DNA from 3 places in the Clostridium sp. 'deep sea' genome. Region 2 is predicted to be linked to each of the others. Evidence: predicted binding sites of a transcription regulator. Region 2 holds the regulator's gene; each other region holds the start of a gene.
What was found. The regulator Rex, encoded in region 2, represses fermentation and respiration genes when NADH is low (regulators of the CRP and FNR family bind a similar motif). The targets are predictions, from matches to a motif close to ATTGTTAANNNNTTAACAAT.
Positions count from the first base shown of each region.

Region 1: IMX26_RS15260 (acetyl-CoA C-acetyltransferase) is a predicted target of Rex. The motif match lies at 2,423-2,442, and genes of this name have one in related genera.
Region 3: IMX26_RS01620 (L-threonine 3-dehydrogenase) is a predicted target of Rex. The motif match lies at 3,712-3,731, and genes of this name have one in related genera.

Region 1 is NZ_CP063353.1:3,275,082-3,286,198, forward strand. Features, by position in the region: gene IMX26_RS15240 (enoyl-CoA hydratase-related protein) at 1-137, shown strand, start outside; gene IMX26_RS15245 (3-hydroxybutyryl-CoA dehydrogenase) at 214-1,059, shown strand; gene atoD (acetate CoA-transferase subunit alpha) at 1,079-1,732, shown strand; gene IMX26_RS15255 (CoA transferase subunit B) at 1,735-2,388, shown strand; gene IMX26_RS15260 (acetyl-CoA C-acetyltransferase) at 2,506-3,684, shown strand; gene IMX26_RS15265 (DUF6754 domain-containing protein) at 4,913-5,686, shown strand; gene IMX26_RS15270 (hypothetical protein) at 5,698-6,324, shown strand; gene IMX26_RS15275 (hypothetical protein) at 6,339-7,163, shown strand; gene IMX26_RS15280 (hypothetical protein) at 7,170-7,757, shown strand; gene IMX26_RS15285 (type II CAAX endopeptidase family protein) at 7,983-8,996, shown strand; gene IMX26_RS15290 (type II CAAX endopeptidase family protein) at 9,174-9,998, shown strand; gene IMX26_RS15295 (S41 family peptidase) at 10,156-11,117, shown strand, end outside.
Region 2 is NZ_CP063353.1:2,678,511-2,689,627, forward strand. Features, by position in the region: gene IMX26_RS12395 (alpha/beta fold hydrolase) at 1-586, opposite strand, end outside; gene IMX26_RS12400 (redox-sensing transcriptional repressor Rex) at 1,191-1,850, shown strand; gene IMX26_RS12405 (NAD(P)H-dependent oxidoreductase subunit E) at 1,864-2,355, shown strand; gene IMX26_RS12410 (NADH-ubiquinone oxidoreductase-F iron-sulfur binding region domain-containing protein) at 2,348-4,237, shown strand; gene IMX26_RS12415 (NADH-dependent [FeFe] hydrogenase, group A6) at 4,265-6,265, shown strand; gene IMX26_RS12420 ([Fe-Fe] hydrogenase large subunit C-terminal domain-containing protein) at 6,285-7,985, shown strand; gene IMX26_RS12425 (SpoIIE family protein phosphatase) at 7,975-9,183, shown strand; gene IMX26_RS12430 (hypothetical protein) at 9,333-9,797, opposite strand; gene IMX26_RS12435 (B12-binding domain-containing radical SAM protein) at 10,344-11,117, opposite strand, start outside.
Region 3 is NZ_CP063353.1:336,492-347,608, forward strand. Features, by position in the region: gene IMX26_RS01605 (hypothetical protein) at 1-220, shown strand, start outside; gene tyrS (tyrosine--tRNA ligase) at 271-1,509, opposite strand; T-box leader at 1,548-1,751, opposite strand; gene IMX26_RS01615 (FAD-dependent oxidoreductase) at 1,817-3,553, opposite strand; gene IMX26_RS01620 (L-threonine 3-dehydrogenase) at 3,812-4,768, shown strand; gene IMX26_RS01625 (hypothetical protein) at 5,011-5,736, shown strand; gene IMX26_RS01630 (LemA family protein) at 5,755-6,303, shown strand; gene IMX26_RS01635 (DUF2207 domain-containing protein) at 6,316-8,217, shown strand; gene IMX26_RS01640 (MATE family efflux transporter) at 8,639-10,024, opposite strand; gene yedF (sulfurtransferase-like selenium metabolism protein YedF) at 10,392-10,988, opposite strand.

The DNA.
Region 1 (11,117 bases), 600 kb from region 2:
AAAGCCTTTATGTTGAAAATAACACTGCTAGTCAAATTGAATCATCCACATTTGCTTTATGTTTTTCAACAGAAGATCAAAAAGAAGGAATGTTAGCCTTCACTGAAAAACGCTCACCAAAGTTTAAGAGTAAATAAAACAGAACAGTTATATACCGCCTGCTAGGTAGCAGAGGTGTATAACTGTAATAATAAAATTAATTGGAGGAGAAGTATGATTAATAAAATTGCTGTAATTGGTGCAGGAACAATGGGTAGAGGCATTGCTCAAATCCTTATTGCCAGTGGAATTAACACCCTTTTATGTGATATAAAAATTGAGTATGCGGAGGCTGGCAAGGCTTACATAGCTAAACGTTTTGATAAGAGTGTTGCTAAAGCAAGAATGACAGAAGAGGATAAAAATAAAGCACTGGCATTACTAGAAACTAAATCAAACTTAAAAGAACTAAGTGACTGTGACTTAGTTATAGAGGCGGCCTCTGAGCAGATGGATATTAAAAAAGTAATATTTAAAGAGCTTGATGAAATTTGCAAACCAGAGACCATTTTGGCTACAAATACCTCATCATTGTCTATTACCGAAATTTCACAAGCTACTAATAGACCAGATAAAGTAATAGGCATGCACTTTTTTAATCCTGTTCCTGTAATGAAATTAGTAGAAGTAATTAAAGGATTAGCAACATCACAAGATGTAAATAATAGCATTATTGAGTTAGCTAATAAACTAGGAAAAACACCAGTACCAGTAGCTGAGGCACCCGGTTTTGTTGTTAATAGAGTATTAATACCAATGATTAACGAAGCTATTGGCATCTATGCCGATGGGGTTGCTAGTGCCCAAGATATAGATACAGCTCTAAAATTAGGTGCAAATCATCCTATAGGCCCTTTAGCTTTAGGTGATTTAATTGGTTTAGATGTATGTTTAGCTATTATGGAAGTACTACACACTGAGTTTGGTGAAGATAAATACAGGCCTCATCCACTTCTTAAAAAGATGGTTCGGGGTGGATTATTAGGGCGCAAAACAAAACATGGTTTCTACGCTTATTAAGAAAAGGTGGGTAAATACTTTGAGTAAAATAATATCAGCTGAGCAAGCCTTAAAACATATAAAAGATGAAATGACAATTATGGTGGGTGGATTTTTGGCAGTTGGAACACCTGAAACATTAATAGATGGAATCGCCCAAAAAGACGTAAAAAATATAACTCTTGTATGTAATGACACCGGTTTTCCTGATAAAGGTGTAGGCAAATTGGTTTTAAATAAACAAGTTGAAAAAATATACACAAGTCATATAGGAACTAATCCAGAGACAGGGGTTCAACTAAACAGTGGTGAAACAACAGTAATCCTAACTCCCCAAGGAACACTTGCCGAGCAGATACGTGCTGGTGGAGCGGGTTTAGGTGGCTTTTTAACCCCAACTGGAGTAGGCACCGTAGTAGAGCAAGGTAAACAAAAAATGACAATAGCAGGTATCGATTATTTATTAGAGTTACCTTTAAGAGCCAATGTGGCACTAATAAAAGCCCATAAAGCAGATAAAAATGGCAACTTAGTTTATCGTAAATCAGCTCGTAACTTTAACCCACTTATGGCTACAGCAGCAGATATCGTAATTGCTGAAGTAAGTGAGATTGTAGAGGTGGGAGAGATAGACCCAGATCAAGTAATGACTCCCGGAATTTTAGTTGATTACCTTGTTAGAGAGGAGCAATAATAATGAGTGTTAAAGAAATAATTGCTCAAAGAGTTGCCAAAGAATTAGCAAGTGGAGATGTAGTTAATCTAGGAATAGGTTTGCCAACAATGGTTGCAGACTATATACCAGAGGGTGTAAATGTAATCTTTCAATCCGAAAATGGCTTTTTAGGTTTAGGTGGTAAACCAGCAGAAGGAAAAGAAGATAAAGACTTAACTAATGCCGGTGCACAGCCTGTTACAATACTTCCCGGTGGCTGTTTTTTTGATAGTGCAACCTCTTTTACCCTCATAAGAGGTGGACATGTTGATGTAACTGTATTGGGGGCCTTACAGGTAGATGAGCAAGGTAATTTAGCAAACTGGATGATACCAGGCAAAATGGTGCCAGGTATGGGAGGCGCAATGGATTTAGTTACTGGTGCTAAGCGAGTAATTATTGCCATGACTCATAACACAAAAAAAGGTGGAGCTAAAGTACTAAAAAACTGTAAACTTCCATTAACGGCAGCTAATCAGGTTAATCTTATAGTAACAGAGTTAGCTGTAATTGAAGTAACAAAAGAGGGACTAGTTTTAACAGAAATAAATCCAAACTATACAGTAGAACAGGTTCAAGAGTTAACAGAAGCGAAATTAATAATTTCTGATGACCTTAAAAAAATGAAACTTTAACATATTTATTTATAACTTTTGTTGTAAGCGAAATATTGATATATCATTGAAAATTAAAACCATATTGTAGGGGCGACTTTTGGTCGTCTGCGGATAAACAAAAAAGGAGAACAAACCATGAAACAAGTTGTAATTGCAAGTGCAACCAGAACAGCTATTGGTAAATTTAATGGAACTTTAGCAAATGTATCAGCTGTAGAATTAGCTAAAATTGTTATAGAAGAAGCCATAAAGCGTGCGGGGATTCAAGCTACTGATGTTGAAGACGTAGTTTTAGGTAATGTTATCCAAGCTGGCTTAGGTCAAAACGTAGCTCGTCAGGCTGCTATTAAAGCCGGTATTCCTGTAGAAGTACCTGCCATGACAGTTAACAAAGTATGTGGCTCTGGTTTACAAGCAGTAATATTAGCTGCTAGATCTATCATGTTAGGTGATGCTGACATAGTAGTAGCTGGCGGAACAGAAAACATGAGTCTAGCCCCTTACCTATTACCTAAAGCTCGCTTTGGCTATAAAATGGGTAATGGAAAATTAGTAGATAGCATGATTAATGATGGTTTATGGTGTGCAATGAATGACTACCATATGGGTATTACAGCTGAAAATCTAGCACAAAAACACAACTTAACTAGAGAAGAACAAGATATGTTTGCTGCTAATAGTCAACAAAAAGCTGAAAAAGCCCTAGCCGAAAACCGCTTTGCAGCTGAAATAGTAGATGTTGTAATCCCACAACGTAAAGGCGATCCTATTGTATTTAATAAAGATGAATTCCCAAGGGCAGGGGTTACTGCTGATAAATTAACAAAACTACGACCAGCATTTAAAAAAGATGGTAGTGTAACAGCAGCTAACGCCTCTGGTATTAATGATGGTGCGGCAGCAGTAGTTGTTATGAGTAAAGAAAAAGCAGACGAATTAGGAATAACTCCATTAGCAACAATTAAGGCATATGCCTCAGCTGGTGTAGATCCATCAATAATGGGTTACGGACCAGTTCCAGCTGTACAAAAAGCCCTTAAAAAAGCAGGCTTAGAGTTAAGTGATATGGATTTAATTGAAGCCAACGAGGCTTTTGCAGCTCAATCATTAGCAGTAGCTAAAGATTTAAACCTAGATATGAATATTGTAAACGTTAACGGTGGTGCTATTGCCTTGGGTCACCCAATCGGCGCCAGTGGCACAAGAATTTTAGTATCATTACTACATGAAATGGAAAAACGCGACTCAAAACGCGGCTTAGCCACTTTATGTGTTGGTGGTGGTATGGGTGTTACCGTAATAGTAGAAAGATAATGAGTTAAAAAGGACGCTCCCATAATTAAACCTATCTTTGCGTCATACGCAAAAATCTTCACAAAGATATATTATACATATTATCTTTGTAAAGATTTTAGCTATTCCTTAATCTAGGCTCAATTTTGTGAGCCACGGAAATAAGATACTTTCAGTTAGTTAAGGTTATATGCCAATATTTAGGCTCTATAATAAATAGTGTGGGTGAAAAACATCCATACTATTTTTTTTGATATAATCGTAGGGCACGACCTCGTGTGACATCAAATTCAAACAACCAAAAAACAAAATACCCTACCAATCCAATAGAAAAAATAAATTATCTAAAAAACAAAATTTGTAGGGGATGTGCCTCTGTGCCATCCTATTGTATAGTGCCTAGTAAATATATAAATTAACACAAATGTATCCATACTACCAATGTTTTTCGTAGGGGACGACCTTGTGTCGTCCTGTATATGGCATATAAAATAAAATAACCATAAAAACAAAAAACCTTACCAATCCAATAGAAAAAATAAATCACCTAAAAAGCAAAACTGGTAGGGGATGTGCCTCTGTGCCATCCCGTTGTATAGTGCCTAGTAAATATATAAATTAACACAAATGCACCCGTCCCCAGCGTTCGTTTACTTTTATAATATAATTACAAATCCACCACATCCCCAACGTGTCGTCCTGCATATGGCATCTAACTTACCAAAAAAAACAAAATGAAATAATACCTTTACACAATTGTTATGTATATATAATGCATATATACAGTATGTATATGGCTAGTATATGAGCTTTATATAATCTGTAACAATACAGTTTATTGTTATTACAATAATATTATACTAATATACTTCTATTAACGAATTAATATTTATGCAAAATAAGTGTTGACAATCCTAAAATAAGTCCGTATAATGCCTACTTAATATTGAAAATTCTTTAACACGCTAAAGTATAATTCACTTTATTATTGTGCTGTTTATTTTTTAATACATTATAAATAAAGATTTAAAGAGCGGGCTACAGAGTCTGGTTTTTTTGTAATAGCATAATGTATAAAATTAGCTCAATTTAAATATTTATAGATAATTTACACAATGTGATATTGAATGTTCAAGATTAAAATATATTTTTACAATTTAACATCAAAAGGAGTGATAAAAATTTAACTGAGTTATAAATAAAATTCTCTAATTATTAAATAAATAAGTTTTTGGGAAGGAGCTTACTTATGAAAACAGGTGTTGTATTTCAGTTTCTATCTTTAATAGTTATTGCTACTATCATTATTTATAAAATACAAAGAGCTCAAAATGGCCTTGTATATAACATTCGTAATATTTCTGGCTTAGATGCAATTGAAGAGGCTGTTGGCAGGGCAACCGAGATGGGAAGAATGATTCACTTTTCACCAGGAATTGCAGATCTCTCGGGAGTTACCGCATCTCAAACCTTTGCTGGATTAGAAACCCTTGGCATGATTGCTAAACTAACTGCCCGTTATGGTGCAAAGTTATTTGTGTCTATTTGTAGGCCAGTAATATTGCCATTTGCTGAAGAGGTTGTTAAACAAGCTTATATGTCAGAAGGTTCACTTGAGAGCTTTAACGAAGATTGTGTGCAGTATTTATCTAGTGAGCAGTTCGCTTATGCTGCGGCTGTAATGGGAATCATTCAGCGTGAAAAAGCTGCAGCCAGTATTTTACTAGGTGCGTTTTGGGCTGAATCTCTCATGATTGCTGAAGCAGGTTTTCATGCTGGTGCTATACAAGTAGCTGGCTCAGCTAATATTCACCAAATTCCGTTTTTTGTAGCCTCTTGTGACTATGTTTTAATTGGTGAAGAACTCTACGCTGCAGGAGCAATTGCCTCTGGCAACCCTGTAAAAGTAGGTAGTATAGCAGGACAAGATGTCTGTAAGTTTTTTGTAATTGCTATTTTAGTAGTCGGTAGTTTAAGCATAACTTTTGGCAGTAATCTAATAGCTAACTTATTAAATATATAGGGGGAAAAACTATGAAATCTCAGGCAGTAATGATAGCGGTTACTTTTGTATTTGCTTTAATAATAATAATTGATGGTTTTTTCTCGATAGGCTTTATTAGCAAAGCCTCAACTGAAATTCAAAACTGGGGAACAATTATTGCTTCATTCTCATTAGGATTAGCTGCCGTTAACCTTATTCGTGTGCATATTCGCCGTGTTATGCTTCACAGGGGGGAGTGGTACAACTCTATAGCATTACTCTTAGTAATGATAGCTCAATCAATAATTGGATTTGTAGATACCTCTGCTGGCAAAATTTATAACTTTGGTTTTAATAATATAATGACACCCTTAGGCTCTACAATGTTTGCCTTATTGGCTTTTTGGATTGCCTCTGCTGCCTATCGCGCTTTTACAGCTCGTTCTATTGACTCAGCTATATTACTTGTAGCTGCCACAATTGTTATGTTAGGCAATGCCCCCATAGGTGAAACACTGTGGTCGGGATTTGCAGTGATTAAGTCTTGGATTATGGACGTACCTAATATGGCTGCCCAACGTGGAATAATGATAGGTGGAGGTATTGGTGCTATAGCATTAGGCATCCGTATATTAATGGGTATAGAACGAGGCCACCTTGGTGGCGGAGAAGAGTAGGGGGATTATATATTATGAAATTTTTAATGAATATAGATAGAAGAATTATATATATCTTAGTATTTTTAGCAATAGCTATTCCAATGTTAAAGCCAGTTGGTTTGCCTTTTTCCATAAACGAATCTACTCAAAATTTCTTTAATGAAGTAGATGCGTTAAAGCCAGGAGACGTTGTTGTTGTGTCATATGATTACGACCCAAGTTCTCAGGCTCAAATTGAGCCACAGGCTAAAGCAGTATTAAAACATCTGTATAATAAAGAAGGTATTAAAATTATTAACCTGGCATTTTGGCCATCTGGTCCTCTATTTACAGATAAGTATCTTAAAGAAATGCAAGGATCTCATAATAAAGAGTATGGCGAAGACTATGTGTCCTTGGGTTATATAGCGGGTGGAGAAACTGCAATATCTTCTTTTGCAAAAGACATTAAAAAGTGCTTTTCTGTAGACAGATTAGGAAACAAAACTAGTAGCTTAGCCATGCTAAAAAATATCAATAGTGCCAAAGATATTTCTCTATTTATAACCTTTGGCTCAGGTACACCAGGTCTTGCTGAACATATACGCCAAGTTCAAAGTGTTTATGGAACAAAAATGGTGGCAGGTATGAGCTCTGTTTCAGTTGCAGGTTATTTACCATACTATAATGCCGGACAAATTAAAGGTTACTTAAATGGTTTAAGGGGTGCCGCTGAGTATGAGACTCTTTTAAAAGAGCCTGGGGCAGCTACTTCAGCAATGGATTCATTATCTTTTGCCCACATGATAGTTATAGTATTTATTATACTGGGCAATATTGCTTACTTTACTAATCCACAAAGAAAAATAAGGGGGTAAAAGTATATGCTTGGAACATGGTTAGCTGCCATAGGTACATTAGGGCTTATGTCATTTACAATTAAAGAAAATCCTTTTTACAGATTTGTTGAACATGTTTATGTAGGGATAGGTGCAGCACATTCACTTGTTATGGGCTGGGAGTCTTTAAAAACAACTGCTTTTACTCCTATTGCTACAGGTAACTATCTTAAACTGATACCTGTTATTATTGGACTGCTGCTTTATACTAGATTTGCAAAGGGAGCAATATGGATGTCACGTTATCCCCTAGCTATACTAGTTGGTATTGGTACAGGTTTAACTATAAAGGGTACAATTGGGGCTCAAATAATAAATCAAATACAAGCAACCATACTGCCATTAAATAGTATTAATAATGTTATTATTGTATTTGGTGTGATAACAGTGTTAATGTTCTTTTACTTTACTCGTAAAAACGACAATAAAATATTTAATGCCAGTAGCAAAGTTGGTCGTTATGTTATGATGATAGCTTTTGGCGCTTTATTTGGTAATGCTGTTATGGGTAGAATGAGCTTAATGATAGGTAGAGTTCAGTTTTTATTAGGAGATTGGTTAGGCTTACTTTAATAATTATTGTATAAGAGACTATGCTCAATTTTTAGCATAGTCTTTTTTGACTCTATAAACTTTCTTAAAGTTTAGTCTTTAATTGTTATAAACTACCTAAATAGTGGTATATAACATTATATAATTACATATATATTACATTTAATGCAATTGTGAACTAAAGTATTTGTTTTGTAGTAAGTGATTAGTTATAAGTAGTTATAAACTAAAGACTGGAGAAAATAAATGAAATGTAAATTTAGTACTATTGAAAAAAAACAATTAAAGATATTTTTTATAGTAGCCTTTTTAGTTCCTATGTTATTAGGGGTGCTAATGGGCTACAGCTATTATCAAGGAAATAAAGTACATCTTTTTGCATTAACCTTTATGTTATATCCCGCAGCTGGTGTAATATTAGCTATTTATTTTACCAAAGATAAAGACGCCGTTATTCCCCAAAAAGCATATGCAACTCATTTAGTAACAACAGTATTACTTACCGTAATAACCATAGTGAATATTTTTAAACCTTCAGCAAATTTAGATTCACTTAGCCAAGTAATTATTTTAGTAGCTAGTGCACTATTTTTAATATTTGTTCATCATGAAAATCCAGAAATAAAAAAGAAATATAATCTTAATTTTAGGGGTCATGTCCATAAAAAACCTTGGATATACATGTTGTTATTTGTATTATTATATATTACAAGAATTGTTTTTATAGCAGTATTTGATGGTGACTTAGAATCCATAAACACGCTATTTAGTATTCAAACATTGTTAGGTACTTTAAATTTAACTATTGCTTTTGTGTTTAGCTTTATCATGTTTTTTGGTGAGGAATATGGCTGGAGGTACTTTTTACAACCTTTTCTGCAAAAGAGAATGGGTAAACGTTTAGGTATAATTACTTTAGGTGTTATTTGGGGATTATGGCATCTGCCAATTATTATGTTTTTGTATAGTACCGAAACATGGTGTTTAGGTATAATTGGTCAACTTAGTACTTGCATTAGCTTAGCAATATTTTTTGGTTATGCTTACATGAAAACCAAAAACATATGGGTGCCTATTTTTATGCATTTCTTTAATAATAATTTTATAGCAGTACTAGTTGGAAATGTTGATTTTAAATACACTCTCCAGCTAAAAGACGTTGTTATTTTATTAATATCAAACGCAATTATATACGCTTCATTTATATTTGCAAAAGAATATAAAGCCAATAATACAACTAATCATAATGCTTCGTTATAAAATTACAAGCAGTATCTAAAACATAAAAGTGTTTTAGTAAAGTAACTAATTCTTTTAGCACATATAAATAACTATGATAATTATATGCTTATTTATGTAATGTATAATTGACATAATTTAAATTATATAATACCCTTAGTAAAAATTGTTTTCTAAAAATTACGAAAGGATTTGATTATGAATAAACAGTTTAGTTTAAATGTCAAAAAAACATTGGGCTATTTTTTACTGATGATTTTTTTATTACAAGGTTTTAGTATAATAACCTTTTCAGTACTAAAAGGTCATCCGCAAAATGGAAATTTAATTTTATTAATAGATATAGCTATCAGGTTAGCGGTCGCAGTCATTATAGTATTGCTTGTTAAAAAAAATGAAGGATTTTTAGGTATTAAATTAGTTGGTTATATTAATAAAAAATGGATATTGGCAACAGCAGTATTTACTTTTGGATTACATATTTTAAACACCCAACTAACGAACTTCTTTTTACATATATTTCCTTTATCAGATAAATTAATAAGATTAGCTGAGCATTACGATAGTAATTCATCATTAGTAACAATAATACTTAGATTAATTTTAATAGCACCAATAACCGAAGAGCTAATATATAGAGGTATATTTGTGAATGGTTTAAGTAAGTTATATTCTAAAAAAACAACATTCATCCTTACAGCTGTTTTATTTGCAATTTCGCATGGAACTGCCCATCAAATTGCACTTGCTTTTATTACAGGTATATTTTTAGCTTGGCTTTATCTTAAAACTGAATCATTACTATTAACTATAGGTGTACATATGGCAATGAATGGTTTACTGCCTTTTATAAGTCTATTGGGCATACATATAGAAGGATATACTAATGTAAACTTTGCTGTACCATCCTATCATGTTTGGTGGTGGGATATGGTCGGAATTGTGTGTTTAGTTTTAGGTGTTATATTATACAGAAATTGTAATAATAAAATTAATAATGCTGAAATAAACACAAACTTATAAAATGCTAACAAAAAAGAACTATCGTATTTTGTAGTAATACTTAAACGGTAGTTCTTTTATGTTAGACATTGTTTAAAATTACATTTATAGTGGTATATAACAGTAATGTATTTACATATTTTTTTAATACATAATTTATATCATAAAAGGAGAACTAATGAAGAAAAAATACATATCACTAATAATGGTTGTAACATTGCTAACTATGTTAACAGCTTGTTCTACAACTACTACTGCTCTAAAATATACTACCGAGCAAAAACAAGAAGACTTTTTATTTGCATATAACGTGTTAGCAAATGAGTACCCCTTATTTGCAGTTAAACAGCGCCAGCATAAAGTACAATGGTTAGCTAATAAAGACACATATCTTAAGAGAATAACAGAGACCAAAAATGATAAACAGTTTTATAAAGAATTAGCTTTAATTATAGCTGAAATAAAAGATGGACATACCAATGTCGTTTCGCCTACTTTTTATTACTATGTACAAGATTTATTAAAAAATTCAGAAGTAAATAGTGATAAATTTGTTAATGAATTTTTAGTAGAGCCATTAAATGACTCCCAAGAAGACTATAAATACTGGAATGAAGTTTTTGGCAACCCCAAAAAAGTAACTCAAAAAGACATTAAAAACAATACCAAAAAAAGCGTAGATTTTAGTAGTTACCATAATGGAGACACAATATATATTAAGTTTAGTTCCTTTTCAGTCTCAGAAGAAGGCTGTCAGCAAGTATATGATTATATTGTAGAAAACAAAAATTGCTCAAATATAATTATAGATATAAGAGATAACTCTGGTGGCAGTGATTTGCAATGGATAAACAATATAGTATCACCACTAAATAATAATACATATCAAAATAATAAATATATGGCTTTACGTGGGGGAGAGATTAGTGAAAAATACACAAAAATTCTTGGTGGAAATAAAATAGCTATCTGCGAACGCCCAGAGTTACCAAATTACCCCCCAGAAATATCAACAGATTTTAAGTATTTACTTAAAACAGAGCAAAAAATTGTACCCCAAAAACCTATTGGCTTTACCGGAGATATATATGTACTTACTAACAAAAAAGTTTTTTCAGCTGGTGAAGGGTTTGCTACATT
Region 2 (11,117 bases):
CTGCTTCAGCTAATAGTTTTTTAACGCTTTCTTCTCCACCTAGGAAACTCTGTAAACTATCTGCACCATTTGTAGCTGCTGGAGCCCACATTGCAATAGCTTTATAAATAGGGTTTTCTAGAGATAATGTTGCTAAGCGACCGCCCATGCTGTAGCCTAAAATTGCAACTTTTTCTTCATCTATTTTGTTTAAATCTAACATGTATTTTAATGATGACTTTATATCAGCTAACATATTAGTTACGTTATTATTAACAAATTCCTCGGTGCTTTCACCACAACCAGGAAAGTCCATTCTAATTGTAGCAATACCTTTTGCAGCTAAACCTTCAGCAACTGTTTGGTATGAGCCAGCTTCGTCTTTAGTTCCTCCATGACCGTGAGCCATTACAACTAAAGGAAACTTTTCTTCTCCATCTGTTTTTGGCATAGTTACAATTGCAGGAATCTCTATATCACGAGAACTCACTTTAATGGTTTCGGCAGTAAAATCATAGATAGTAGGCTCTTGTGGAGTAGCTTTAGGGGTACAACCAACTAATGCTACTAAGGAAATTAACAAACAAATAATTAAAGATTTTTTCATGCTTATCCTCCGTTAATGTATATTTATACATAAATAGTATAGCACATAGGTACAATAATTTAATATTATGTACCAAATTTTAATATAAAAAATAGGTTAAATTTATTGTAATTGTAATGTTTTAGAGAGTGATAATGAGAATAATGCTAAAATAAGTAAATACAATTAAATATACACTATTGCTATAGTAGTATTGCCTTAAACTATAAACCAGAATATAGCTACAGGCACAGTTGGGTAAATGGATTTTTTTAGTTTACTGACTGCTCCTTTTTTGTTACATAGATCAACCTCAATAAACTATATTTAATACACTTCACCTAAGTATCCACAACGGAATCCCACAGAGGGTGATTCCCTACTGATGAGCAATTTATACTATATGTTCAGGTAACAGCAGTTCAAAAAAATAATCTTAATTGTAAAATATTTGCTATCTTTATAGCCAGCAAACTTTGACATGAGCATTTTATGAAAACTCTACTAGTACAATTGCCTTAAAAAGTTACCAAAAGACTATTGACTATCTAAATTATAATGGATACAATTTTATCGATAAAAAAATATCTATTTAGGTACATAATGTACTTAAGGAGGGAAAACGATGGTAGGAAAGGATCAATGCAAGAGCGATTTAATTGCTATTCCAGAACCAACACTTCGTAGATTACCTATTTATTACAAGTTTTTAAAAATGAAGTTTAAGGAACAAGACCAATATGTATCAACTACAACTATAGCCTCAGGGTTAGGATTGAAGTCGATACAAGTAAGAAAGGATCTGCAAGTAACTGGAGCAATAGGAAAACCTAAAATAGGCTATCACATTGAGACTTTAATAACTGCTATCGAGAATTGTTTAGGTTACAACAATGTTAAAGATACCTTGTTAGTTGGAACTGGTCACTTGGGGTTAGCCCTACTTGGCTACCAAGGTTTTGAAGAGTATGGGCTTAATATAGTTGCTGGTTTTGATACTGATCCTGAAAAGATTGGAAAAATGCATGTAGGAAAAAGGATTTATGACCTAGAAAAATTTAGCAAACTAACAAAGCGGTTAAAAATCCAAATAGGTATAATCACTACCCCAGCTAATGTGGCGCAAAGGGTATGTGATTTAATGGTAGAATCGGGTATAAAAGCGATATGGAATTTTGCACCTGTTCGTCTTAAAGTTCCTGATTATATTATTGTTCAAAATCAAAATATGACATCTTCCTTAGCGGTATTATCAAAGCAGTTACTAGAAAGTAAAAGAAGTTGAAAGGGTGTATCTCATGGATAAACAAAGAAGCTTTGAGCAAGTATGCAAAATATTACAAAAATTTGATCACAAACCAACAAATCTCATTGCTATACTTCAAGCTGTACAAGATGAATACAGATATTTGCCTGAAGAAGTAATGACCTTTGTTGCATCCTCATTAGGCATTTCGCCTGCAAAGGTTTTTGGTGTGGCTTCATTCTATTCTCACTTTACTTTACAACCAAAAGGAAAATATGTTATTAAAATTTGTGATGGTACAGCATGTCATGTAAAAAAATCAACAGATATTTTAGGTGCATTAAAAAAACATTTAAATTTAGATACAAAGGAAACTACAACCAAAGACATGATGTTTACAATAGAAACTGTTTCATGTTTGGGTACCTGTGGCTTAGCTCCAGCAATGGTTATTAACGATGAAGTTCATGGTTTGTTAACACCAGAAGTTGCTGTTCAATTGTTAATAGACATACAAGAGAAGGAGGCTGCAAAAAATGAATAAATTAACTATAGCTCAAAGAAAAGCTAATTACGATAAATATAAAGTAGGTGTAATAAAGCGGATTATTATCTGTGCTGGTACTGGCTGTGTAGCTAATGGTAGCTTAAAAATTCATAAAAGGTTTGTTGATTTAATAAATGAGCGCGGTCTTAATGCCATTGTTAAATTAAAAAAAGAAGAAAAGGGTTATCAGGTATCAGATAGTGGGTGTCAGGGTTTTTGCCAAATGGGACCCCTAGTTACAATAATGCCAGATAATATTATGTACTGCAAAACAAAAATAGAAGATGTTGAAGAAATCATTGAGAAATCAGTATTACAAGATGATGTAGTTGAGCGTTTGTTATACAAACACCCTGTAACCAACGATGTCTGTAAAACAATTGACGATATTCCATTTTACAAAGAGCAACATCGTTTTGTTCTCAAAAAATGTGGCTTTATTGACCCAGAAGATATTAATGAGTATATAGCTAAGGGTGGTTATCAGGCTGCTAAAAAGGCGATTTTTAACATGACAGCGGAAGAGGTTTGCAAAGAGATTTCTGACTGTGGTGTTAGAGGTAGAGGTAGAGGTGGCGGAGGATTTCCTACTGGTCTAAAGTGGGAGTTTGCTCGCAGAGAGAATAATGAAAAAAAATATATAATTTGTAATGGCGATGAAGGTGATCCAGGTGCCTTTATGGATAGAAGCTTAATGGAGGGTAATCCACATAGCGTTCTCGAAGGTATGATGATTGCTGCTAAAGCAATTGGTGCAGATGAGGGTTATGTGTATGTACGTGCAGAGTATCCACTAGCTGTAAAACGTATTCAGAGAGCTGTTGATGATGCTACAGAAGCAGGGGTATTAGGTGAAAACGTTTTTGGCAGTAACTTTAATTTTAACATTAGAGTTAAAGAGGGTGCTGGTGCCTTTGTTTGTGGTGAAGAGACTGCCTTAATTGCCTCTATTGAAGGTAAACGTGGTATGCCATTACCAAAACCTCCGTACCCATCTACAAGTGGATTATATGGTAAACCAACTGTTATAAATAATGTGGAGACTCTCTCAACTATTCCTTTAGCTTTAGCTTTAGGGCATGAAGAGTTTAAAAAATATGGAACAGAAAATTCAAGTGGTTCTAAAACATTTGCTTTAACCGGTCATGTAGCTAATACTGGGCTCATTGAGGTGCCATTTGGTACAACTTTACGGCAAATAGTGGGTGAAGTTGCTGGTGGAGTTATCGATAAAGATGGTAACTATTGTGGAACAGATTTTAAGGCTGTTCAAATTGGAGGCCCATCTGGGGGATGTTTAACTCAAGAACACCTAGACTTACCTTTAGATTTTGATTCTTTAACATCTGTAGGTGCAATGGTTGGTTCTGGCGGTTTAGTTGTTATGAATAATGGAACTTGTATGGTTGAATTAGCTCGTTATTTTATGGAGTTTACTCAACATGAATCTTGTGGTAAATGTGTAGTATGCCGTGAAGGTACTAAACAAATGCTGGCTTTATTAACTGATATCACAGAGGGTAGAGCTACTATGGACACACTTGATTTACTATATGAGTTAGCTAATGTCGTTAAAAAAGGTTCACTATGTGGTTTAGGAAAAACTGCTCCTAACCCTGTATTATCTACAATGAAATACTTTATGGATGAGTATATTGCCCATGTAAAAGATAAGAGATGTCCTGCTGGCGAATGTCAGGCTTTAAAGTCTTTTGAGATTCAAGCAGATAAATGTATTGGTTGTGGTTTATGTAAACGTATATGCCCTGTTAATGCTATTACTGGTGAAAGAAAACAGCCTCATGTTATTGATGGTGATACTTGTATTAAGTGTGGAGCATGTGTAGAGGCTTGTAAGTTTAAGGCCATTAAATCTTAATCATTTACAATAAGGAGATATGCTATGATGAACAATTTAATGATTACAATAGATAACAAACAAGTATCATTTAGCGATGAGCGCAATTTACTAGAAGTAATTCGCAAAGCTAATATTGATTTGCCAACATTTTGTTATCATTCAGAGATGAGTATTTATGGTGCATGTCGTTTATGTATGGTAGAAATTGAAGGCAGAGGTTTACAGCCTGCTTGTTCAACTTTGCCAGAAGCCGGTATGGTAGTGAGAACAAATACTGGTGAAGTAAGAGAATTACGCAAAATGATTATTGAACTTTTATTAGCTAGCCACGAAGTAGATTGCCCATCATGTGAAAAGGGATCTGATTGTCAGTTACAAAGCTTAGCACAACGTTTAGGTGTTAAAAAAGTTAGATTTAAAAACTCTTATATTGACAGGCCAGTTGATGATTCATCACCTGCAATAATTAGAGACCCTAATAAATGTATATTATGTGGTGACTGTGTTCGTGCTTGTAATGAAATTCAGCATGTTGGAGCAATTGATTTTGCTTTTAGAGGTGCTGAGTCTACAGTTATGCCGTGTTTTGATAAAAAGCTATCTCAAGTTGAGTGTGTTTACTGTGGACAATGTGTACGGGTATGCCCTACTGGTGCATTACTTCCAAAAACAGAAATTGATAAAGTATGGAAAGATTTACACAATAAAAACAAAGTGGTAATAGCTCAAATAGCTCCTGCAGTTCGCATTGCTTTAGGTGAAAGTTTTGGTTTAGAGCCAGGAACTATAACAACTGGTAAGATCGTTAGAGCATTAAGAAGAATGGGCTTTGATTATGTATACGATACATCTTTTGGTGCTGATTTAACAATTTTAGAAGAAGCAAATGAGTTTATTGAACGCTTTAAAAACAATGAAAAGTTGCCACAATTTACTTCATGTTGTCCTGGTTGGGTTAAGTATGCTGAGCAGTATTATCCAGAATACTTACCAAATCTTTCAACATGCAAATCACCACAACAAATGGTTGGTGTGGTTAGTAAAAATGATTTAATAAATAATCACAAGAATGATAAAGATAATGTTGTAATGGTTTCTATTATGCCATGTACAGCTAAAAAGTTTGAAGCTAAACGCCCTGAGTTTGAAAGCGAACTGGGTAAAGACATTGATCATGTAATCACTACTATTGAATTATCAACCATGATTAAAGAAATGGGGCTTGATTTTAATAGCCTAGACCAGGATTCATTTGATTTGCCATTTGGATTTAAAACTGGTGGTGGAGTAATCTTTGGTAACTCTGGTGGTGTTACAGAAGCGGTATTACGTTTTGCGAGTGAAAAACTAACTGGTAAGCGTACAGATAATTATGTGTTTAAGACTGTTAGAGGCACTGAGGGATTGCGTGAAGCCAATATTGCTGTTGGCGATAAAACTCTCCGCCTAGCAATTGTAAGTGGTTTGGGTAATGCACATAAGTTAGTTGAACAAATTAAAAGTGGTGAAAAAGACTATGACTTTGTTGAAGTTATGGCTTGCCCTGGTGGATGTATAAATGGTGGCGGACAGCCTACCTCTCATTGCACTCAAACAAAAGAAAAACGTACGGCCGGTTTATACGATAATGATACAATGTTACAGCTTCATAAATCACAAGAAAACCCCTATATTACAGAGGTTTATGAAAACTTATTACAAAAGCCTGGCAGTGATGTAGCCCATAAATTACTACACACTCATTACCAGCCACGAAAAAGAATACAAACTGACGATGTTTCTATTTCGAAAGAATTAAATGCAACAGAAAAGCAATTAACAGTGTCTATTTGTTTTGGTACATCTTGTTTTATAAGAGGTGCGCAAAACATCTTGCAAGCAGTTACAGAACACCTTAAAATAACAGGTAAAGAGAAGTATGTAGATATTAAAGCTACTTTCTGTTATGAAAAATGTGAACGTGGCCCAGTGGTAAAAATAGGTGATGAGCTTATAACTCATTGTACTGTGGAGAAAGCTATTGAGGTTATAGATAGTAAATTATAGTTGAAAAAGGATGGGTGTTATGAAAACAACTGCAAGTATTCTTAGAACACTATCAGCTAAATGTAGAGACTGTTACCGTTGCGTAAGAGTATGTCCAGTTAAAGCAATTGGTATTAAAAATAATCAGGCCTACATTGATACTGATAGATGTATAAATTGTGGAACCTGTGTTAGAGAATGTCCCCAAAATGCAAAGGTCTACAGAGATGATACCGAAAAAGTAACCTCTATCTTAAAGAATAACACTGTAGTTGCGAGTATAGCACCATCCTTTAGTTCTATTTACGACAGGGCACTTGCTAAACGATTACCTTCTGCCCTACGCAAACTAGGGTTTGCTCATGTCAGTGAGACTTCAGAAGGTGCTACCATTATAACAAATAAAGCCATAGAATTATTGTCAAACCCCAATAATAAAGCAGGCATTTGTACTGCTTGCCCTGTCGTAGTGAACTATGTTGAAAAATATAGGCCTGAATTTATTGATAAACTCTTGCCAGTAGTTTCGCCTATGATAGCTCATGGCAAACTACTAAAACAAAGATATGGTGACATTAAGGTTGTTTTTATTGGCCCATGTATAGCAAAAAAACAAGAAGCTGAGCGTAGTGAGTTCAGCGGAATAATTGATGCTGTCTTAACCTTTACTGAGTTAAATAATATGCTACAAGAACATGAAATTAATTTAAACAATTGCCCCGAAAGTGATTTCGATAATGCCATATCTTTAGGACACTCAAAGCTTTTTGCTCTTCCTGGTGGTATGCTAAAGACTGCTGGAATTGTTGATGACGGCATTAAAAATGAAGTTATTAATATTAGTGGGGCTAATAATATTATGAATTTATTTGATGTATTAAATACTAACACAGATTTTACAATAGTTGAACCTTTATTTTGCGATGGAGGTTGTATTAATGGCCCTGGATTAAAATCTGAAAAGAACATATTTCAGCGTAGGGCAGATTTAATAGAGTATGCTAATCGTAAGGTTAAAAAACCATATCAGGTCGAGGAAAAAACTCAGATTGATTTATTAACTGAGTTTAATTGCGGTTTAAACGTAAATAATGATAATATAACAGAGCAACAAATAGAAGAGGTATACCGACTTACCGATAAAGCTAACCCCGAGGCTCGATTAGATTGTGGTGCCTGTGGTTATTCAAGTTGCCGAGAAAAAGCGAAAGCAGTTATTAGGGGCATGGCCGAAATTGAAATGTGTATGCCTTATATGCGTAAGCTAGCTGACTTACGTACAGATAAAATACTTGAAAGAAGCCCTAATGGCATTGTTATACTAGATGAGGAAATGAGAATAATAACTATGAATCCTGCTTTCTGCAATTATTTTTCCTGTGGTAAGGCCTTATTGGGTAGAAAAATATCCTATTTGCTTGATGCAGAAGAATACGAAAAAGTTGCCACAAAAACACTCGAGAACTCAGAAGTAGTAGTTAATAGATATGGTAAAAAATATCAGCAAATAGTTTATTATATACCAACTGCAAAACAGTATGTTGGAATTTACAACGATATAAGTGGCTTAAAGTTAACCGAAGAGAAGCTTAATAATATAAAAAAGCAAACAGTAGAACAGGCTCAAGAATTGCTTAACCATCAAATTGAAATGGCTATGACTATGGCCAAATTTTTGGGTGAAAACACAGCTAAAGGCGAGGCTCTAGTGGAAAGGCTGATGAAGATTTATGAAAAATAACAGTACATCTCACGCTCTAAAAAGCGTATGTCCTTATGATCCTAGTAGACTAGATTCAATTCATATAAACTGTGAGGTTATGCAAGAAAAAAAATATAATCAAAATGTTTGTGGTGATTATTACCTAATACACCGAACTGCTAAACAGACTATTTTTATTTTAACAGATGGCATCGGCTCTGGCATTAAAGCTAATATTGCCGCTATTATGTGTGCAAATAGATTGTTAACCTTAATACAATCAGGGATTTCCCTGTTAGGAGCCTGTGAAAAAGTAGTAGAAATGATGCATAAAGCCCGTACAACCAATATACCATTTGCGGCTTTTACCATAGCCAAAATATTAAACAATGGTAATTATACAATTTTTTCATACGAGAGCCCAGCTCCAATACTAATAGAGGGTACCGAAGCACAACAACTAAAACAAAGATTTTTTACTTTAAGTAAAGAGGTTGTCAGTGAGGTTGCTGGTTTACTAAAGCCTAATCAGTCTATTGTACTAGTTAGTGATGGAGTTAGCCAAGCAGGTTTAGGGATTATTAAAGGTTTAGGTTGGGGTACAGAGGGACTATTGAGGTATTTAAATGCAAAATTAAAAACAACTCAAGATGTTAAAGAAATAATGCAAGGTACCTTTAATAGAGTTTATGAATTATCCGAAAATATTCATAGAGATGATATTTCTATGGCGCTATTAACCTGTAATCAGGCCAAGGTTCTAAACATTTTAACGGGTCCTGCAACCTATAAAAGAGACGACAAAAAGCTAATAGATGCCTTTATAAATAATGGTGGACATAAAATTGTTTGTGGGTCTACCACAGCCGAAATAGTATCACGGGTACTCAATAAACCAGTAGAAGTAGTTAAAATATCACCATCTTTTGATCAGCCCCCACAATACGATATTGAGGGTGTAGATATAGTAACAGAAGGCGCAGTTACTTTAAACCAAGTTTATAATATACTCGAAGAGAGCGAAGACACCTATAATAAAGAAAGCTGTGTAAGTGTAATAGCGGAGCTAATGAAAGAAGCAGATATTGTTAAATTTTACATTGGGGGAGCCGTAAACCCTGGACATAAAGAAATAACCTTTAAACAACTAGGGGTATTACCCCGTAAAACTATAGTAAATTTAATAGTTAATAAACTCAAAAAAATGGGTAAAACAGTTACAGAGTATTATAAGTAATGGAGCTTTTAGCTCCGTAGTGTACTCGCTTTTTAGAAGCGTCGTGTGGTGAGCATTTCACTAGTGAAATACGTAGTGTACTAACCTTCGGTTGCGTGTGGTGTATTTGCTTTGCAAATGTAATTAGTAACCTAATATAAAATTGAAATTTATTTAATAAATATTTCTATTAGGTTACTTTCTATAATAGAATCATTGACTTTATTTATGTAATTATAGTTTTGTATGGGAGTATTTTGGTCCATAGCATTATTTATACTTTGAATTATTTTATAAAACTCTGTAATTTTTTTGCGACAATTAATTCTATCCTGCATTGAATCTATAGATTGAATTTCTTTTGAAGCCTCACATAAACAGTAGTTTATACTATCTAACGGTTTATTGAAAAGCTTTGCAGAATTATTAAACAAAAAGCTTATACTATTGTAATTGAATTCTAAACTATCAATATCTAAGATTTTTAAACTGTGTTCTAAAGTTGTCTGTAAGTATTCAAGTTTTGATTTATAGTCTAAACCTACTAATTTCATTAGGTTATTATACTGAGCACATAAAATTATACTTATTAAAACCAAAGATAATAATATAATAAAATATCTCTTTTTTACCATGTATACCTACCTCTAATTATAATATTTCTTTAATAAATAACAAATCTATTAATAAATTTTTCAATGGAAGTAAAAAGTAAATTTCTATAAATATTATAGAAATTAAGTAATATTTTTGATAGAATACAAATGGCGATGGTTTGTTTGCCCTATTCTCCTAAAAGGAGGTGATAGCTATGAGTGATTATCAGATATTGATGATAGTAATAGCTATCATAGGGTTAGTAATAGCAGCTTTGAAAAAGAAGTAATATTACATAAATGAAAACAAGCCCTGCTGCAACAGAGCTTGTTAATTCTTTTTTACATTAACAACTAATGGAGCGTAGGGTAAGCACCTTCGCTGGGAAGCGTTGTGTTACCAGCACAGCGCTTCTTTATTTTATTATACAATAGTGTACCAATAATGTCAGTAATAATTTTACATTTTACTCTCTATATTATATTTAAAATATCGAGATATATCAATGCTTTTCATTATTTTGTTCACAATTACTTACTCATAGATAAGTATGACCAATAATAGTTTTAAAATACAATTTAAAATCATACATTACTTATATCAAATACCCTAGCCTTGCGAGAATGCCAATTTTTATTAACGTGGTTATAGTAAAACATTAACACTGTTTTTTTGGGTAAAGCTAATTTGTCATTTGTTTTTAGCGGATTAATGTTAAATACCTCAAAATGAGTGAACTTTATTATTTGGCGCGCTTGTAAATCACGCTGGTGTTGAGGTAAAAGATTTAAAACCTCAGGTTTCTTTAAGATATTATATACCCACAATTTATAATTATTCACTTCAACATGCTCTAAATACTTGGGTAGTTTTCTGTGCATAAAGTGGCTTAAAAAATCTAACTTTAACAGCGCTACATATATATGCTGTTGTTTGTCACTGCACTCTTTTAAGTAGTTAAATAGCAGCTCAAATAGTGCCTCTAAACTGTGTTTTTTAGTAAATAAATCATTTACTCTAAACCATTTAGCCAATGACTCATAAAAGCTAAATCCTTTATTTACATTAACAACATAATTAATTGTGTTTACAAAATTACCGCTGTTATAATATAGCTCCAATACCGCCTCAATGTCTTTAAGCTTTAACATTTCATCATAGCTAATCCACTTAGTGCTTAATACTTCATAGGGCGGATAATGCCTAAATTTAAAGCCAAAATTGGCTCTATTTTGCCAAAGCTTTGAGCCCTTTATAAGCTTTAAAAATCCTAGTTGTAACATCTCTGGTTGTAGTATATACACATCATTAAAAGATTTTACAAAACAGTTATAGTTTTCATGTGGTAAGCCAGCAAT
Region 3 (11,117 bases), 1.5 Mb from region 2:
GAATTTTGTAATAGATGATATAATTGGCTTAACTTTTATTGAAAATGGTGTTGCTTCAATTGCTACAGGTAGATACAAAGGTATTTATGGATGTGTGATTAAAATTAGTGGTCTATTAATTGATGATACTATAAGTTATGTGCCTTTAAATGATGTGTCTAGTGTAGAAAAGGGTATAATTGAAATAAGTAGTAAGCCATTATCTATTAGTCTAAAATAATAAATTATAAAAGGGATCGCTCACTAGAGCAATCCCTTTTAATCTGTAGATTAGTTATCATTATTTGTTAGTCTTACCTGATGATAAACTTTTTTTCCTTTACGTAACATTAACGTATTGTCATTAAAATCAGCTGTATTTACTACTCTAAAGGGGTCACTTACCTTTTTATCATTTACGCTAATACCATTTTGTTTTATTAACCTGCGGGCTTCACTCTTGGTAGCTACCAAACCTGTTTTTAATAAAAGATCTAGTAATGAGATACCTTCATTAATTTCTAAAGTGGAAATTTCAGTGTTTGGTACATCTGTCATATTTGTCCCCTTAGAGAATAAGGCCTTTGAAGCCTCACGAGCTTTATTAGCTTCATCTTCTCCATGAACAATTTTAGTTGTTTCATAAGCTAATACTTCTTTAGCTTTATTAATCTCTGCACCCTCAAGATTACCTAATCTGTTTACCTCAGTCATAGGTAAAAATGTCATTAAAGCAAGACATTTTTTTATGCTACCATCTTCGATATTACGCCAATACTGGTAAAACTCATAGGGAGATGTTTTTTCAGCATCGAGCCAAATCGCGCCCTTTTCGGTTTTACCCATTTTTTTACCATCACTATTGGTGAGAAGTGCAAACGTTAAGGCAAATGACAGACCACGTTCTTTTCTGCGAACTAAATCAACTCCGCCTAAAATATTAGACCACTGATCGTTGCCGCCAAACTGCATAGTACAATTATAGTTTCTGTAGAGATGCAAAAAGTCGTAAGACTGCATTAACATATAGTTAAACTCCAAGAATGACAAGCCTTTTTCTAAGCGTGATTTATAACATTCTGCAGTTAACATTCTGTTAACTGAAAAATGAACACCAACTTCTCTTAAAAAATCAACATAATTAAGCTCCAATAACCAATCCGCATTATTTAATATTAAAGCCTTATTGTCACTAAAATCTACATACTTTTTAAAGTAATCACCAAACTTATTAGCATTTGCAAAAATATCTTTTTTAGTAAGCATTTTACGCATATCGGTTTTGCCTGTTGGATCACCTACCATAGTAGTTCCACCACCAAGTAAAATAATGGGTTGATGGCCAGCTGCCTGCATATGTTTAATTACCATTATTTGTAAAAAATGGCCAATGTGTAGACTTTCAGCTGTGGGGTCAAAACCAATATAAAATGTTACCTTTTCTTTGGCTAGTATTTCTTTAATCTCTTCTGGGTGACTAGCTTGTTCAATATAACCCCGTTCAATTAAAACATCGTATACGTTGTTCATTAAAAATTCCCCCTTAAAAATAAACAGGACCAAACTCGCATAAGGACGAGTTTGGCCCGTGGTACCACCTTATTTTACACAAAAATTTTGTGCCTTAAGCATGTTAACGATATGCCTCCGTAGTGCTTTTAACACTAATGCTCCAGATTGTATTTCGTTATTAGCACACAGCTTAGTTTTCACCCACCACTAAGCTCTCTAAATGTTACACTACTAACTACTGTATCCTTCATAGCTGTTACTATAATATTACCAGAAGTTTAATATATCATGCTATTATTGTCAACAGTTTTACTATATTTTTGGCTTATTTTATGATTGTACTACATAAATAAAGGATTTCAGCCATTAAACCTCTAGTAATCGCTTGAGTATCTTTATGGTTTGTCCAAACACTTTGATTGTTTAAAAACTCAGTTATTTTAGCTTCATGATTAAAGCTATTAAGAATATTTTTTTTAAGTAAATACTCAGTGCTTAATTCATCATTAACGATAGCTGTAATATTCCATTTATCGTTTTTAATTAAACTCTTAAGGGTATTTTGATATTCGCCAACAGTTACTTTATCATTAAGCCTATAATTGTTATTATAACGCCCCTGAATTAAACCGTATTTTCGTAATAATTTCAAACCATTGTAGTATGGATCACTCATAATACTAGTATCTATATTAAACTCTGGTAGATAAGCACCTTGTGAAATTAATGTAGACTGTAAGCTCTTAATTAAGTTAGCATTGTTCGCGATATCCCTTACCGTAATGTCATTGTTAATTGCCATAACAGCAGCATTACCAGCCGCTTGGGCAACACACATTCCAACCGGTACCATACGTGTACTGCCATGAGCAAGTGAGCTATAACCAGCTGCTCGGCTTGCTATTAAGAGATTGTCCACCTTTAGTGGTACTATGCAACGATAAGGTATGGAGTATTGTAAAGGATTTCCTATTATTATTACATCCTCACCGGGAGCTGTTCCTTGCAAATCAACTGGATAACTTCCTAGCGCAATTCTATCCTCAAAGTCTTTATTTTCAAGCACATCATCTAAAGTTAGCATGTATTCTGTACTAAAATGACGAGATTCTCTAATGTATAATTCTGGTGCTACACCTAAAAGTTTAATATTTTCCATGCCGGGTACTTCTTTTTGCAAAAATGGAATAATATTTTTTAGCTCTATATTAGCTTTTTGTTTAGCAGATTCAATGCTTTTAGGGTCTAAAGGATTAATCTGAAATATCTGCAATGCATTAATCATAATACAACCATCTGTTTGTCTGGCTATGTTAAGACCACGCAACTGCATATTTTTTTGGCTAGGCTGATAATCATTGTAAAATCTGGCAAACCCCCAAGCGCAATTCTTGCTAGCAGCACTATTGGGGTCATCGTCTGTATTTAAAAAGTCTTTTAGTCTAGTCCAATCTTCAATTTTTACTCCGCCTATTTTAAAAACTTGGGTTACAGCCATACCATAACTTGGTCCACCTATATCTTCTTGACCTAAAGTGTGTTCAATTTCTGCCATAGCAGCTATATCTCCATTTTGAGTGCAATCAATAACCTGCTTACAATTATATATAAACTGCCCACTACCAATTTCTGCACTAATGCCTGTAATTTTATTATTGCTTAGGGTAGGAGTTATGCTAGATGCTTTAAGTTTTAAATCCAGATTAGGTTCATTCTTAATCATGTTGTTAAATACATCTGTGGCTGTTTTAACATTAAAAGAAATCCCCTCAATTCGATCATAAAACTCTTTAAAAATACCTTGTGTTAAAAGAACATCACTATCTTTGTTATAGTTCATATCCAAAAAATTAAGCCAACCTAAGGTAAACAAACCCCCAACTTTTTCACGAGAGTCAATAAGTAATGTTTTAGCTCCTGCTCGGGCACTTGTAACAGCTGCCGCAATACCCTCTGGATCAGTACCGACTACAATAACATCATATTGTAAGGTCTCTTGTTTAGTTGTACAACCTGTTAACAAGAGACTCAAAATTAAGACAATCGATAAAAAATACTTCATAAATATTTCCCCCATAAGTTATCCCTATTTTTGATTATTATAACAGATTAGCAGATGATAATTCTTACATTTTTATAATAATAAAACCATTATACGCTTATACAATACTTCTATATACAATTCTGATAGAGGTTAAGCTAGTACAGTTAAGGTAAATAGTTGTAAAAAAAATAAAAAAATATCGCTATAGTGGTTGGTACAGAACTTGGTTTAGGTTAAAATAAGCACAGACACAAAATAATTGTGGAGGGATAAAACATGAAAAATATTTTAATAACTGGTGCTTTAGGACAGATTGGTTCTGAACTAGCACTTCGTATGCGTAGTATTTACGGTACAAATAATGTTGTTATTAGTGACATTAAAAAAGAAGGACCTGCTGAAGTAATAGATGGTGGTCCTTTTGAGATTATTAATGTAACAGATGGTAAGAGAATTCATGAAGTAGTAAAGAAGTATGATATAGATCATATTGTACATTTGGCTGCACTACTATCCGCAGTTGGTGAAAGTAAGCCTAACTTAACATGGGATGTAAATATGGGTGGTTTATATAATTGTTTAGAGGTTTGTCGTGAAACAGGTGCAACACTGTTTACGCCAAGCTCAATAGCAGCTTTTGGACCATCAACACCTCCAGACCAAACACCACAAGATACAATACAAAGACCTACCACAATGTATGGCGTAACTAAAGTAGCTGGAGAGTTGTTGTGTGATTATTATTTCAAGAGGTTTGGTGTGGATTCACGTGGTGTGAGATACCCGGGCCTAATATCATATAAAACACTACCTGGTGGAGGAACAACAGACTATGCTGTACATATTTACTACGATGCATTAAAACAGGGTAAATATGCTAGCTTTATAGCTGAAGGTACAAAAATGGATATGATGTATATGCCAGATGCTTTGGATGCGATTATTCAATTATCTGAGGCTGATGCAAGCAAGTTAATTCACCATAATGCCTTTAATATTACAGCAATGAGTTTTGAACCAGATGACATTGCCGATGAAATTAAAAAGCATATTCCTAGTTTTGAAATGACTTATGATGTTGATCCTGTTCGTCAATCCATTGCTGATTCATGGCCTAACTCATTAGATGATAGTGCGGCACGTGCTGAGTGGGGCTGGAATCCTAAGTATGATTTAACATCAATGACTAAAGATATGTTAGAGAAATTAGCAATTAAATTGAATATTAATTAAGATTATTTAACTTAAAAATTAAGGTTGGGGGGCGCACATTAATTGCACTCCCCTTAATTGTTTAAGGCTTAATTCTTAGTAGTTACATAGTAGTAACTGTTTAGTTCTATTGCAAATAGGGTATAAAAAAGTAGCCATTTAATAGATTTGTTTAAACTATCATAAAAAAATGTACCTATAAATAGTAATTTAAAAAGGAGGATAGTTAGGCTAGTACATTTTATGAAAGAGAGATGGTTATATTGTACAATAATTGTAAAGGTCCAAGTGAAAAAAATGTTAGCATTAGGAATAAAAATAGTGAAAAATCAGTTAACTATAGTATTTTAGAGTGGTATGTTTCAAAAATTGCTGAGATGAACTTGTATTATTATGAGGGTGAAGATAAAAATATAATTGTTCAATATCCCAAAAATCATAGTAAGTATATTTGTATTTACAATAGTGTTAGAAATAGTAGTGAAAACAACCTCATTAATGATATTTCGAGCATTTTTAGTAGTGTAGAGTGTTTAAATATCATTAAAAATAGTGGTATAACATTTAATTATGGTGTGAGACTTATAATAAACCCTAACAGTGTGGCCAAACCACAAGATAAAATTGATAGCAATAATCTTTCTTATTTTTTTGAAACTAAAATTGTTGAACACGAAGAGCTAAGTGAGTTTAATAGCATAGCTATTGTTAAAGAGTTAAGAGATGAAGAGGGTACAGTTCATACTCTTAATAAAAGTGTCACTAAAATTTTGGAACAGGTTTTATCTAAGCTTAATTACAACTATCATCTACTAGAGTCCTATACAGTAAAGTATATTAACTATTTGCCAGCTAAAATACCTAGTGGTTATGTACTGATTCCAAAAGCTATAGAGGGCTATAATGACCAAAACAATGAAATCACTCATATAAACATTGAAAAATCGTCAAAATTATTGTTAAATATAATTGAAAAACTGAATGAATAGATACTGGAGGAGCATAAATTGATAAAATATATTGTTATAGGTGTTGTAGCAGTTATAGTATTATTTGTAATGGGAAGCTATAACGGATTTGTAAGACTTCGTCAAAAAGTTAAAGAAGCCTTTTCAACTATGGATGTGTATTTAAAAAAGAGGTATGATTTAATACCTAACATTGTAGAAACTGTTAAGGGTTATGCTAAACATGAAAGTGAGACCCTAGAGAAAGTTATTCAAGCACGTAATGCTGGTATGTCTGCAAGTACTATGGAAGAAATTCAGGCTAGTAACAATATGATTACACAAGGTTTAAAACAACTTTTTGCTTTAAAAGAAGCATATCCAGAATTAAAAGCCAATGAAGGTTTTAATAAATTACAAGATGAATTGGGTCATATAGAAGATGAAATAGCTCAATCAAGAAAATACTACAATGCTGTTGTTAAATCATATAACGGTAAGTGTTTAGTAATTCCTCATGTGTTTGTAGCCAAGATATTTGGTTTTGAAACAGAGGCATACTTTAGAGCAGCCGAAACTGAGAGACAAAACGTTCAAGTTAAGTTTTAAGTAGGCTAGCTTATGAATAGAAAAAGCATAAAAGTATTAATGTTAGCAATTGTAATATTGTTAACATTTCAGCTTGCATTTGCAACAGATGATTATGAAATTGATACTTATCATGTAGAGATTACCGTTAATGATGATAATAGTTATGATATTGTAGAAAAAATAGAAGCAAACTTTAAATATCCTAAACATGGGATTAAAAGAGATATCCCAACCAGTAACAAACAACGCAGAAACTTAATTAAGGATATAAAAGTAGAGGGTGCACCCTATGATGTTAATGCAAAATCTAATTATGTTTCTATTAAAATCGGTGACCCAGATGAGTTTGTTAGAGGAAAACAGAACTACAATATTAAATACCATTATATAGTAGGCAAAGACTTATTTAACGATTATGATGAGTTTTATTACAACATAATTGGAACAGAGTGGGATACTACTATTAATAATGTTACGTTTACAATAACCATGCCAAAGGATTTTGATGAGAGTAAGGTTAATATAACCAGTGGTTATAGAGGTAGTGAGAGTACCTCTAAGATAGATTATCAAGTGAATGGTAATATTATTACTGGAAAAGTTAAGGGTTCATTAAGGGCAAACGAGGGTGTTACCATAGCCTTAAATTTACCAGAAGGTTACTATGAAAATGTTAAAGACTTAAATAAAGTGGCTGGTATTATTAAAGTTTTTGCGTATATAGCCTCTGCTATCTTAATAGCTTTAGCTTATTTCTCATGGAGAAAACACGGAAGAGATAGAGAGCTTTTTGCTCCTGTGCAATTCTATCCTCCAAACGGAATGACATCTGCTGAAATCGGCTATATAATTGATGGCGTAGTAGATAATAAAGACATTACATCGCTTATAATATTATGGGCTTCAAAAGGCTATTTAAAGATTATTGAAGGTAATCCAGACAATGATAAAGTTGAGAAAAGCAAGGACTTTACATTAGTTAAACTTAAAGAAGCGGATGACAGTATGCGTATGTATGAACAAATCATGTTTAAACGTTTATTTGATTCATATGGTGATGGTAATAAAGTTAGTAGTGAAGATTTAAAAAACAGTTTTTATGAAGTGATTAATTCAACAAAAAATAGTGTTGCTAAACATTTTAAAGGTAATAACAGATTATATACTAGTAAAAGCAGTACTTTAAAGGGTTTGTATCACTTATTATCAATAGTACCCTGTATTTTAATGCTCTATGCCATATTGTACCCAGCTATTCAATTTAGCTACAGCAAATTTGTTTATATACTGGCCATATTTGGTGTGTCGGTTTTAATAAGCTTTTCTATTGCCTTTTTTATGAGAGTAATAAGCTTTAGAGAACAGGCTAAGCCGGGATTAGGATTCACAATAAAATCAATACTTGGTGTTGTATTTTCAGTTGTACCTGCCTTAGCAATAGGATATATATTGTCATTAGTAGGTAAGTTTAGTTTTGTGAACATAGCCTTTATGATTTTAGCCTGTGCTACTGTAAATCTATTTGCTTTTATCATGACCCAAAGAACTGAGTATGGAATAATGTGTTCGGAGCAAATTCTAGGGTTTAAAGACTTCTTAGAACATGCAGAAAAGGATAGACTAGAAGTACTTGTAGATGAAAATCCAGAGTATTTTTATAATACTTTAGCCTACGCTATGGTATTAGGTGTTAGTGATAAATGGGCTAAAAAGTTTGAAAAAATAGCTTTAGAGCCACCATCATGGTATCAAGGATACTATGGCAGAGCATTTACACCTTACTTGTTCCACCGTAGACTTACCCGTAGCTTTACTGGTATGCAAAATACCATGACTTCTATGCCAGCGCCAAAGTCTGGCGGAGGTAAAAGTAGTTTTGGCGGCGGTTCAGTAGGTGGCGGTAGCGGCGGTGGAGGCGGAAGTAGCTGGTAGCAGGTGATTTTGCCTAAGGCAAAATCACGGTATGGATATTTTTCGTTTCACTCTAAATATGGGGTGGGTAATTCATAACTGAATTACGGATTGGGCTTACTTCGTGTCGCGGTGGGGTTCACCTTTGATTCACGGAGTTTATGCTCGCTTTGCATCGCTAATTGAAATAATGAAGAGGCTGATTGTCAGCCTCTTTTGTGTTATTAATAGTAATAATTATCAAACTGTATAATTGTAGTGAAGTTAAATTTGACATAGTTAAAGTAACTAGTATAGTTTATTTTGTTTAATCCCGTGATAGCCAAATCCTTAACCCATAGGGTTAACCACCCCTAGTTGACTTGTCAACTACCCACTCCGCGAAGACCAAAGGTCAAGCCCAAACCAAAATGGTCGCCTGTACGCGACCATTTTCCTAACTCTATACCCTAATATCTCGCCACTTTCCATTCAAAAATCTGGCCAAAAATATTACTGCTCTACAGGCATTATCTAAACACATCGCTAGCCAAGCACCATTTAGTCCCATATTTAGTTTATTAACAAATATATAAGCTAAACCTAATCTTATTGCCCATATGCTTGCACCAGTACCCCACATTACAAATTTTGTGTCGCCTGCACCCCTTAAAGCTCCAGCAGTTACTCTTGATATTGCTATAAAAGGCATGCCAACAGATATTATTCGTAATGCCTGGGCAGCAGCTGTAACTACCGTGTTATCATCACTAAAAATCATGGTTATGGGCTTTGCAAAAATAAAGAGAAGTAAACCTAACGCCGACATAAATCCAATTGCCATATACATAGTTATTTTTCCTGCTTTATTAGCCTCGTCTATTTGTTGTGCACCTAAATTTTGTCCTACTAAGGTTGTTGCTGCTACCGAAAAGCCAAAACCTGGCATGAAGGCTATGGAATCTGCTCGCAAAGCAACCTGGTGGGCAGCGTATAATGCTGTGCCAAGATTTGTTACAATTATTGTAAACAAAATTTGTGCACCACGCATAAAAATTTGTTCAACACCAGCTGGTATGCCAATTCTCATTAAGCGTTTTAAAATGCTTAAGTCTAATTTAAAGCTATCATTTATATGTAGCTTAACTCCAGCTTTTCCTTTAAAAAGAACCCAAAGCATGACAAAGGCGCCTATAAATCTGGCTATCATAGTTGCTGCACCTGCTCCTGCTGTGCCTAAGTTAGGAAAACCAAATTTGCCAAAAATTAAAAGATAATTAAATCCTATATTAATTAAATTAACGCAAACATTTACTTTCATTGCAGTAAGGGTGTCTCCACAGCCTCTTAATATACCAGTAATTACCATAATTGTACAGGCAAAAAGCGTTGCTAAATATCTATACCGCATATAACCAATGCCTACAGCTATTACATCGGGTTTAGCGCCTAAAAGCTTGTAGCCGTATTCTGGAAAGAACACACCTATAATAGCAATAGTACTACCAAAAATGCCTGTTAAAACTAATGCCTGACGAGCTACATTATTGGCTGCATTATAATCATTAGCTCCAACTAAACGTGCTACTAAAACGGTTACCCCTGTTCTTATAGCTGCAAAAACAGTTAATAAAAACATTATAAACTGGTTTCCTAAACCAACAGCAGCAATAGAAGCTGGGCTAAGTCTACCTACCATAGCAACATCAGCAATACCCACAGTAGATTGTAATAACATCTCCACAATTATAGGCCATGCTAAAAGCATTATTGCCTTAGGCATATTTTTTTTCGATAAAACTACTAACTTAGACACACTTTCTTTTCTATTTGCAGCATTTGAGCTCATTATCTATTTCTCCTCAATATTTCGACTATCGAGATATATTTTATCGTATTTTATTTGCTTACGCAAATGGTGTGGGCTTTCCTGCACGGAATTGCGGGGTGGGTATTTCTTAAGAAATACGGGGTTGACTCGCTTAAAGCTCGTGGGGTAGATTTGCTTTGCAAATGGTATGTACGCATTTTGTTTTGCTCATGTGGCGTGATGTTTACCAGCTAACTAATCCGCGAACGAAAGTGAGCCCAAACCGTGCAGAGCGTCAGCTCAAACCCACTCCGTAGTTGATTTATCAACTACCCAAACCATAATGCCAAAGGCGAATCCTCTCCAATATAAAAAAGACGCCACAAAGGCGTCAATTTTTATATTCTTATATTCTAATTATTTTTCCCGCTTCATTTAATACCTCTGTAGCGGTGTACATATTAGTTATTTCACCAACTGCTAGGTTTTCTTTTTGGTGATAAAAATCTAAGCAAGTTCCACAGCTTAGTATCTCAACACCTTTTTTATCAAGTTCTTGTAGAGATTCAATTACAGCAGATTCTTTTAAGGCTAAGTTAATACCTCTATTCATTAACACAATAGCTTTAGGAGCAGTTTCAAGCTGGGTGAGTGAATAGAAAAAAGCCTTCATTAATACTTTTCCAAGCTTGTCATCACCAACTCCAAATACATCACTCATGCAGAATACTACCGTTCCATTATCTACAGTTTTAGGATTTGCAATAACTTGCTGTAGAGGTGCAGATGCCTTACCTTTAGTTATGGAAATGTGAAACTCTCCGTTTTTATTTTCAACTTTGGCACTACATTGTAGCTTTTTAGTAAGCTTTAATACGTTATTCTTAGCAACTTCACTGTCAACAACTACTATTATAGAGCCATTACTTAACTCATCAATTGCTTTTTTAGTTTTTATAACAGGTTGAGGACAATTTAGTCCACGACAATCTATACTATTCATTAAAATACCTCTTTTCAGGTTATATTATTTTGTATCACAAACTATATATTATTATAAATTAAATTTATGTGTACTACAATATATATTTATACTGTTAATGCAAATAAAATAATTCTTAGTATTATTACT